2 linked regions of the Marinoscillum sp. 108 genome follow. The main gene of each other region encodes a partner of the protein of the gene in region 2 in a complex. Links are inferred from orthologs where the notes say so. Each region holds a gene or a part of one and is shown on either strand. Other genes may lie near its edges.

Region 1 (3,320 bases), 380 kb from region 2 along the record:
CCTCCTCATCAGCAATCAGCGATTCTATTTGCGGTATGAGAGAAGCGTATTTTTCCCTCTTGTCAGTGGTATGGATAATGTTTAGTTCTTCTGCCATGGTAGCGCTTTCAATGATTTTTATAAATTAATAACCGATCTCCTAAAACGTCCTCTGCTGACAAAAGTTCACCGGAAATATGAGGGGCAGCAATGCCTTTACCAAAAGTGTGAGGGGCAATGAAAACCCTGGCTTCATCCCAAAGTCCACGTTCAATGAAAGAGTTGAGTAACCCGCTTCCACCCTCCATAATCAAAGACTGGATTTTCAATTCGCTGATCGAAGCTAAAATGGCTTCAGGTGCAATCTGCTCCTGCTGAATAAATGTCAAATTCTGCCTGTTTTCACCCTCCCCTTCCGTAAAACAATAAGTAGGTACGGTTCCATCCATGAGATGCATTCCCTTGTTCAACAACAACGTTCTGTCAATGAAAAAACGCACAGGATTTTTGCCCTTCCAGTCTCTGGTGGTCAAAGATGGATTATCGTAACGAGCCGTATTGGTCCCCACCAAAATAGCATCCTCCTCAGCACGCCACTTATGCACCAGCTGTCTCGAATAAGTATTGCTGATCCATTTGCTGTCATAGTTTTCACGGGCTACAAAACCATCAGCGGTCTGTGCCCACTTCAGGATCACATAGGGTCTTTTCTTTTCAAATGCAGTGAAAAACCTTCTGTTGAGCACTCTCCCCTCTTCCCTTAACAAACCGATTTCCACTTCAATTCCGGCATTCCTCAGTCGCTCAATGCCCTGCCCGGCTACCAAAGGATTGGGATCCTCATTACAAATGACCACCCGCTTTACCTGATGACGCACCAGCAAGTCGGCACAAGGTGGAGTCTTTCCGAAATGCGAACAGGGCTCCAACGTGACATAAGCGGTGCTCTGAGCCAAAAGGGACTGATCCTTCACAGCTTGTACAGCATTCACTTCCGCATGCGGCCCTCCGTACTGCTCGTGATAGCCCTCCCCAATGATTTTGTCATCTTTCACAATCACGCACCCTACCATAGGGTTGGGGCTCACATTGCCCAAACCCAGACGGGCAAGCTCCAGCGCTCTTTGCATCCATTGTTGATCTGACATATTCGGTAACTTCGTGCTGTGAATCACAAAGTGTCCGCAATTTACAAAGAATCAGTTCTTCAACTCACTCCTATCTATGGAGAAAGAGAGGCAGAGTCAATCATCAATCTCTTGCTGGAAGATCATTTGGGGATCACCCGGATCCACCGACTCACCAATCCTGAAAGAGAGCTTTCGGAAAGTGACCATGAAAAGCTCCGGTCTGCCATGCTACAGCTGCTGAGAAATGTGCCCGTGCAGCACGTCATCGGCTTTGCTTATTTTATGGATCGAAAATATCTGGTGAATAAACATACCCTAATTCCCAGACCAGAAACCGAGGAGCTGGTGGAGTTGATACTTGATGAGAATGATCGTCATCAAAAACTCAATATCCTGGATATAGGTACTGGCACCGGATGCATTGCCATCAGTCTCGCGCTGGCCATGAGGGCCTCAAATGTGACTGGTTGGGACATCTCTGAAGGAGCTGTAAAAACCGCTCAGAAAAACAGCCAGGCGTTGGGAGCTCAAGTCAACATGGAGGTACAGGATGTGTTTGGGGAAATTCCTCCACAGCAGTATGACCTCATCGTGAGTAACCCTCCTTATATACCGGAGGCGGATCGCATCGAAATGCATGAGAATGTGGTGGCCTTTGAGCCGGAAGGGGCACTCTTCGTCTCGAATGATGACCCGCTCATTTTTTACCGACGCATTGCCGAGATTGGGCTAACTCACCTAGCCCCGGGAGGAAAGCTCTATTTCGAAATCCATGAGGCCTTTGGACTGGCAACGAAAGACATGCTGAGAACAAAAGGATACGAAGACGTAAAAGTTTTTCAAGACCTGAATGGCAAAGATCGCATGGTAAGGGCAATACTCCTCTGACCTACTCCGGTTGGAATACCACCTTTACCCGAACCTGACTTTCTACAGGCTCTCCATTTCTGGTGGCTGCTCTCCACGGGGGACCTGTTCGTACCAACCTCATCGCCTCCTCATCACAGCCAAATCCGAGGCTTCGCTTCACTTCAATCGTTCCTATCTCTCCAGTGGCGAGAATGGCAACTTTCAGGATTACTTTACCTGAAACATTGCTGTCGATAGCCGTCCTGGGATAGTTCAGTTCTCGCTCCAGGTAAGACCGGTAGGCTTTTAATCCCTCTGCCGGTTCGGCACTCTCAAAGCTCATTTCATTGGTCTCCGCATAGGTGGTCACTACCACCTCGGAGAGTGCCTGTACATCCGTCTCCAGCTCCACGTTCAACTGCCTTCTGTCGCCTACCTTCAGCTCTATCTGGTCATAACCCACATAGGAGAACACAAGCACAGCGCTTCTATCTGCGAGTTCCAGGTTGTATTGACCATTGCTATCACTCATCACTCCATAGGCGGTGCCTTTCACCACCACCGTCACTCCTGGCAATGGGGTTCCAGCTTCATCAGTGACCGTGCCCGTCACCATATTATCTACCCCCAGAGCTGATCGGGTCACTGCTCCTGTGGATCTGCTCATAGCTACCGCTTCCTTCTTCAGTGCGGAGCTCTCTTCCGGAATCACCTCTTCCATCACCACCTCAGCCAGTGTCTCATCTGCCAGCTCAATGACCTGATCCTCCTCCATCAATTCATCTGCAGAGGGTTCCGGACGCCTGGTAGTGATCGCTACATCTTCCTGAGAAGGACCCTCCTCATTTTCTTCCGTCAGTATGTTTTCTTCGGGCTTTGGTCGGGTTGCTTCAGCAACCGGGACGCTTTCTTCTTTGATGAAAGGTGGCTCCGGGATGACAACCTCTTCTTGCACAATTTTGGAATCTCCCATATCAGCCGCGTCTTTTTCCTGTTTGTCTTCTTCTTTCAGGGATAGCTGGTCACTGGCAGGGTCTAAGGACGGTACCACCAACCAAACAACCACAGCAGCCACCGCAAGGAGTGCGAAAGTAGCTGCCCAACGCCACGCATAACTCTGGCGCTTTTTGGACCTTGCTGCCACCCTTTTCATCAGCCCATCCAGATCCGTTTCGGTAAGTTCTGGATCAAACAGTGCATATCCTTCCATAGCCTCCTCGTCAAAAGGATCATTGAGCAACTGACGCTCCACCGCATGGGCATTTTTGCCCGTCAGTTTTCCCTCCAGATAGTTCCGGATCTGCTCTCTGGTTAATGTGCTATGTTTTCTACCTGTCGGCATGTTGCTTTTCTATACAGATT
Region 2 (3,192 bases):
TGAAAAAACGGGGTTTTAAATTTTTGGGATCTACCACCATTTATGCACATATGCAGGCCGTGGGTTTGATCAATGATCATACGGTCGATTGTTTTCGATTTAAAGAACTGACATGAAATTAGCTTTCTTTTTTCTTGCCCTGGCGGCAGGCTGCACCCGTACCTCCGAGGTGTGTATAGATGAAGACAAAATCAATGAGCAAGCCATTTGTACCATGGATTATAATCCTGTGTGCGGCTGTGATGGGCAAACTTACAGCAATGCCTGCCACGCCGAATCGCGCGGCCTGATCAGCTATGACCCAGGTGCCTGCGAATAACTACAACTTACTGACTATTGCTTTTTTGGGAATGATGATGCGCCACATGCCTCTGAAATTCCCCACCTCATAATTGACAGCCTCGTCGTTGGGGTATCGGGATTTGATCAGACTGTAATTCTCTGGTGTAATATCGGAGCCAACTTGCCCATGACAGTTGAGACACAGCGTGGAGCCAATCGTTATGGGCTTGGTGTAAATAAGGCTTTCCGCATCATATTCCTGAATCTGTCCATCCAGATTCTCCGGCACATAGGCATAAGCTTCCCAGATGGCTTTGTCTGATTCCGAAAGCATGTTGCCCGGGTTTCTGGGCTTATCGGTCACACGGCTTATGGTTACTCCCAGGCTATCCTGCAGACCGGCGGCAATGCCCGAAGCACTCAGTTGGCAGAAGTCAATAGCGCCACTGATCCCATTTTCCACAATCGCACGCTTGAGTGTATTGAGGTAGGCATTTGCTGTGGCCGACAATATTTCTTCTCCGAGTTCCTCACCTTTGAGCATCAGATCTGCAGGGACAATCCGTTTTAACTCGCGGGCGGCTTTTTCCTGACGAAAGCCTTCTCTATCCACTGGTTTCTTGGGTGTGCAGGAGTAGATGCAGAGGAAACCAAACACTAGAATCAAGGTGTTTTTAGTAGGTCGCATAAAAGTCTTTTGGCTTTATATAATTTTGCAGACTAAAGTTAACGGAGATGATTGATAAACTTGAAGCAATCAAGAAAAGGTTTGAGGAGGTAAGTCAGCTGATTGTGCAGCCAGATGCGATGGCTGATATGGGTAATTATGCCAAGTTGAATAAAGAATATAGTGACCTGGGGAAGGTGGTGAAGAAATATGACGAGTACACTCATCTGTTGGCTAACCTCAAAAGTGCCAAGGAGGTGCTCGAAACGGAAAAGGATGAGGAGTTTCGGGAAATGGCCAAAATGGAGTTGGATGAGCTGGCGCCCAAAAGGGACGAACTTGAGGAAGAGTTGAAAATGATGCTCATCCCTAAAGATCCGAATGACAGTAAAAATGTGATTTTGGAAATACGTGCCGGTACTGGCGGGGACGAGGCAGCCATCTTTGCCGGAGACCTTTTTAAAATGTACGAGCAGTTTGCGGCGGATCAGGGTTGGAAGTTTTCAGTAATGAGTCTTACCGAGGGCACGGCAGGCGGTTTTAAGGAAATTGTGACCAGTGTGGAGGGAGAAGATGTCTACGCCAAGTTAAAATTCGAATCGGGTGCTCACCGGGTGCAGCGTGTACCTCAGACAGAATCTCAGGGGAGAGTGCATACCTCGGCTGCTACAGTGGCGGTGCTGCCAGAAGCCGAAGAGGTGGATGTGGAGTTGAACATGGGCGACATCAGAAAAGATACCTTTAGGGCTTCGGGAGCAGGAGGTCAGCACATCAACAAAACAGAATCTGCCGTTCGTCTGACGCACGCACCGTCTGGTTTGGTGGTGGAGTGCCAGGACGGCCGCTCTCAGCATGCCAACTATGACAAGGCTTTGAAAGTACTGCGGTCAAGGCTCTATGAAATAGAACTTAAAAAACACAATGACGCCATTAGTTCTCAGCGAAAAACCATGGTGGGCTCCGGAGATCGATCTGATAAAATCAGAACGTATAACTATCCGCAAGGGCGGGTGACAGATCATCGAATCAACCACACGGTCTACAATTTGCCCACAATTATGAGTGGAGAAATAGGTGAGTTTATTGAGAAACTTAGAATAGCGGAAAACTCAGAGTTACTAAAAGCTGAGGGTCAGGAATAAACCCAGCGGTTTTCCGTTGATCTACAAATGAAAAATTTTTTACCTCTCTTATTTATTCTATTGACAGGAATACTGGCTTGCGAACCGGAAGAAGAGAAAATCACTACTTCTTTAGATGTAAAGTTGGCGTTTAGCACAGACACCGTCCTTTTTGACACGCTCCTGACAGAGCGCCTGAGTGTGACCAAGCGCCTGAGAATTTACAACCCCAATGATAAGGCAGTAAAAATTCATGATATCAGGCTGGGAAAAGGTAGGGCCTCTGACTATTCCATGATTGTCAACGGCCAATCAGGGACCACCATCAAAGATCAGGTACTTTTTGGAGGTGATAGCCTGCTGATATTAGTAAGTGTGGAAATAGATCAGCAAAACAAAGACTTGCCTTATCTGGTCAAGGACTCCATCACCGTCTCATGGGGCAAGTACCTGGCTAATGTCAAGCTGGTGGCCTATGGTCAGGACGCCAACTTTGTGAATAGCCGCCTGATTTGTGATGAAGTGTGGACGGCAGACAGGCCTTATGTTATTTACAATTTTGCTTTGCTAGACAGCCTGTGTACCCTCACCGTTCAGCCGGGCACCAAAATTTATCTTGACAATGGGGCTTCATTTTTTGTACAAGGGAGCCTCAAAATTCTTGGAGATTCTGGCAGGCATGTTACCATTAGGAACACCCGGTTCGATCCGGACTATCTGGAAGCCCCCGGTCAATGGGGCGGCATTTACTTTTTGGAGGGTAGCAAAGACAATGAAATCAGGTATGCAGATATAGAAAATGGTGAAATAGGCTTGCGGGTTGGCACTCCAGACGATGACGAAAAGTATGATCTGGAGATTTCCCATACCACCATTCGTCATATGTCGGTGGCTGGTATCCTGGCATTTTCTTCGGATGTTTATGCTTACAATACACTCATTCACAATGCCGGAGGCTTTCTCGTCGGTAATCTGGCGGGAGGAAATTATAAATATGAGCATTGTACATTTACCAATGTGCCTAGTTTTTTCATCTCGGATGATCCCATGATCCAGTTTTCTGATAATGTGATTCTGGCGGATGATGACGTGCTGGTCGGTGACCTGTCTGTAGAAATTACC

What was found.
Region 1: the proteins of prfA (region 2) and prmC are in contact, whole or in part, in a crystal structure (PDB 2B3T), measured with the Escherichia coli proteins. The link is inferred for Marinoscillum sp. 108 from one-to-one orthologs.

Annotation. Positions count from the first base shown.
Region 1 is NZ_LR734808.1:3,274,770-3,278,089, reverse strand. Bases 79-3,071 are described here. They hold prmC (peptide chain release factor N(5)-glutamine methyltransferase), read left to right. Parts: upstream 79-1,145; coding sequence 1,146-1,997; downstream 1,998-3,071. Other genes in these bases: GV030_RS13295 (energy transducer TonB), read right to left, coding at 1,999-3,071; ribD (bifunctional diaminohydroxyphosphoribosylaminopyrimidine deaminase/5-amino-6-(5-phosphoribosylamino)uracil reductase RibD), read right to left, coding at 108-1,127; GV030_RS13310 (GAF domain-containing protein), read right to left, coding at 79-97. Also shown: more of GV030_RS13310, read right to left, coding at 1-78; more of GV030_RS13295, read right to left, coding at 3,072-3,300; GV030_RS13290 (RNA polymerase sigma factor), read right to left, coding at 3,287-3,320. UniProt on the Escherichia coli protein: Methylates the class 1 translation termination release factors RF1/PrfA and RF2/PrfB on the glutamine residue of the universally conserved GGQ motif, i.e. on 'Gln-235' in RF1 and on 'Gln-252' in RF2.
Region 2 is NZ_LR734808.1:2,891,473-2,894,664, reverse strand. Bases 190-3,054 are described here. They hold prfA (peptide chain release factor 1), read left to right. Parts: upstream 190-1,017; coding sequence 1,018-2,091; downstream 2,092-3,054. Other genes in these bases: GV030_RS11460 (right-handed parallel beta-helix repeat-containing protein), read left to right, coding at 2,119-3,054; GV030_RS11470 (DUF3365 domain-containing protein), read right to left, coding at 320-970; GV030_RS11475 (Kazal-type serine protease inhibitor domain-containing protein), read left to right, coding at 190-319. In the rest of the region: GV030_RS11480 (DNA-3-methyladenine glycosylase I), read left to right, coding at 1-116; more of GV030_RS11475, read left to right, coding at 113-189; more of GV030_RS11460, read left to right, coding at 3,055-3,192. UniProt on the Escherichia coli protein: Peptide chain release factor 1 directs the termination of translation in response to the peptide chain termination codons UAG and UAA.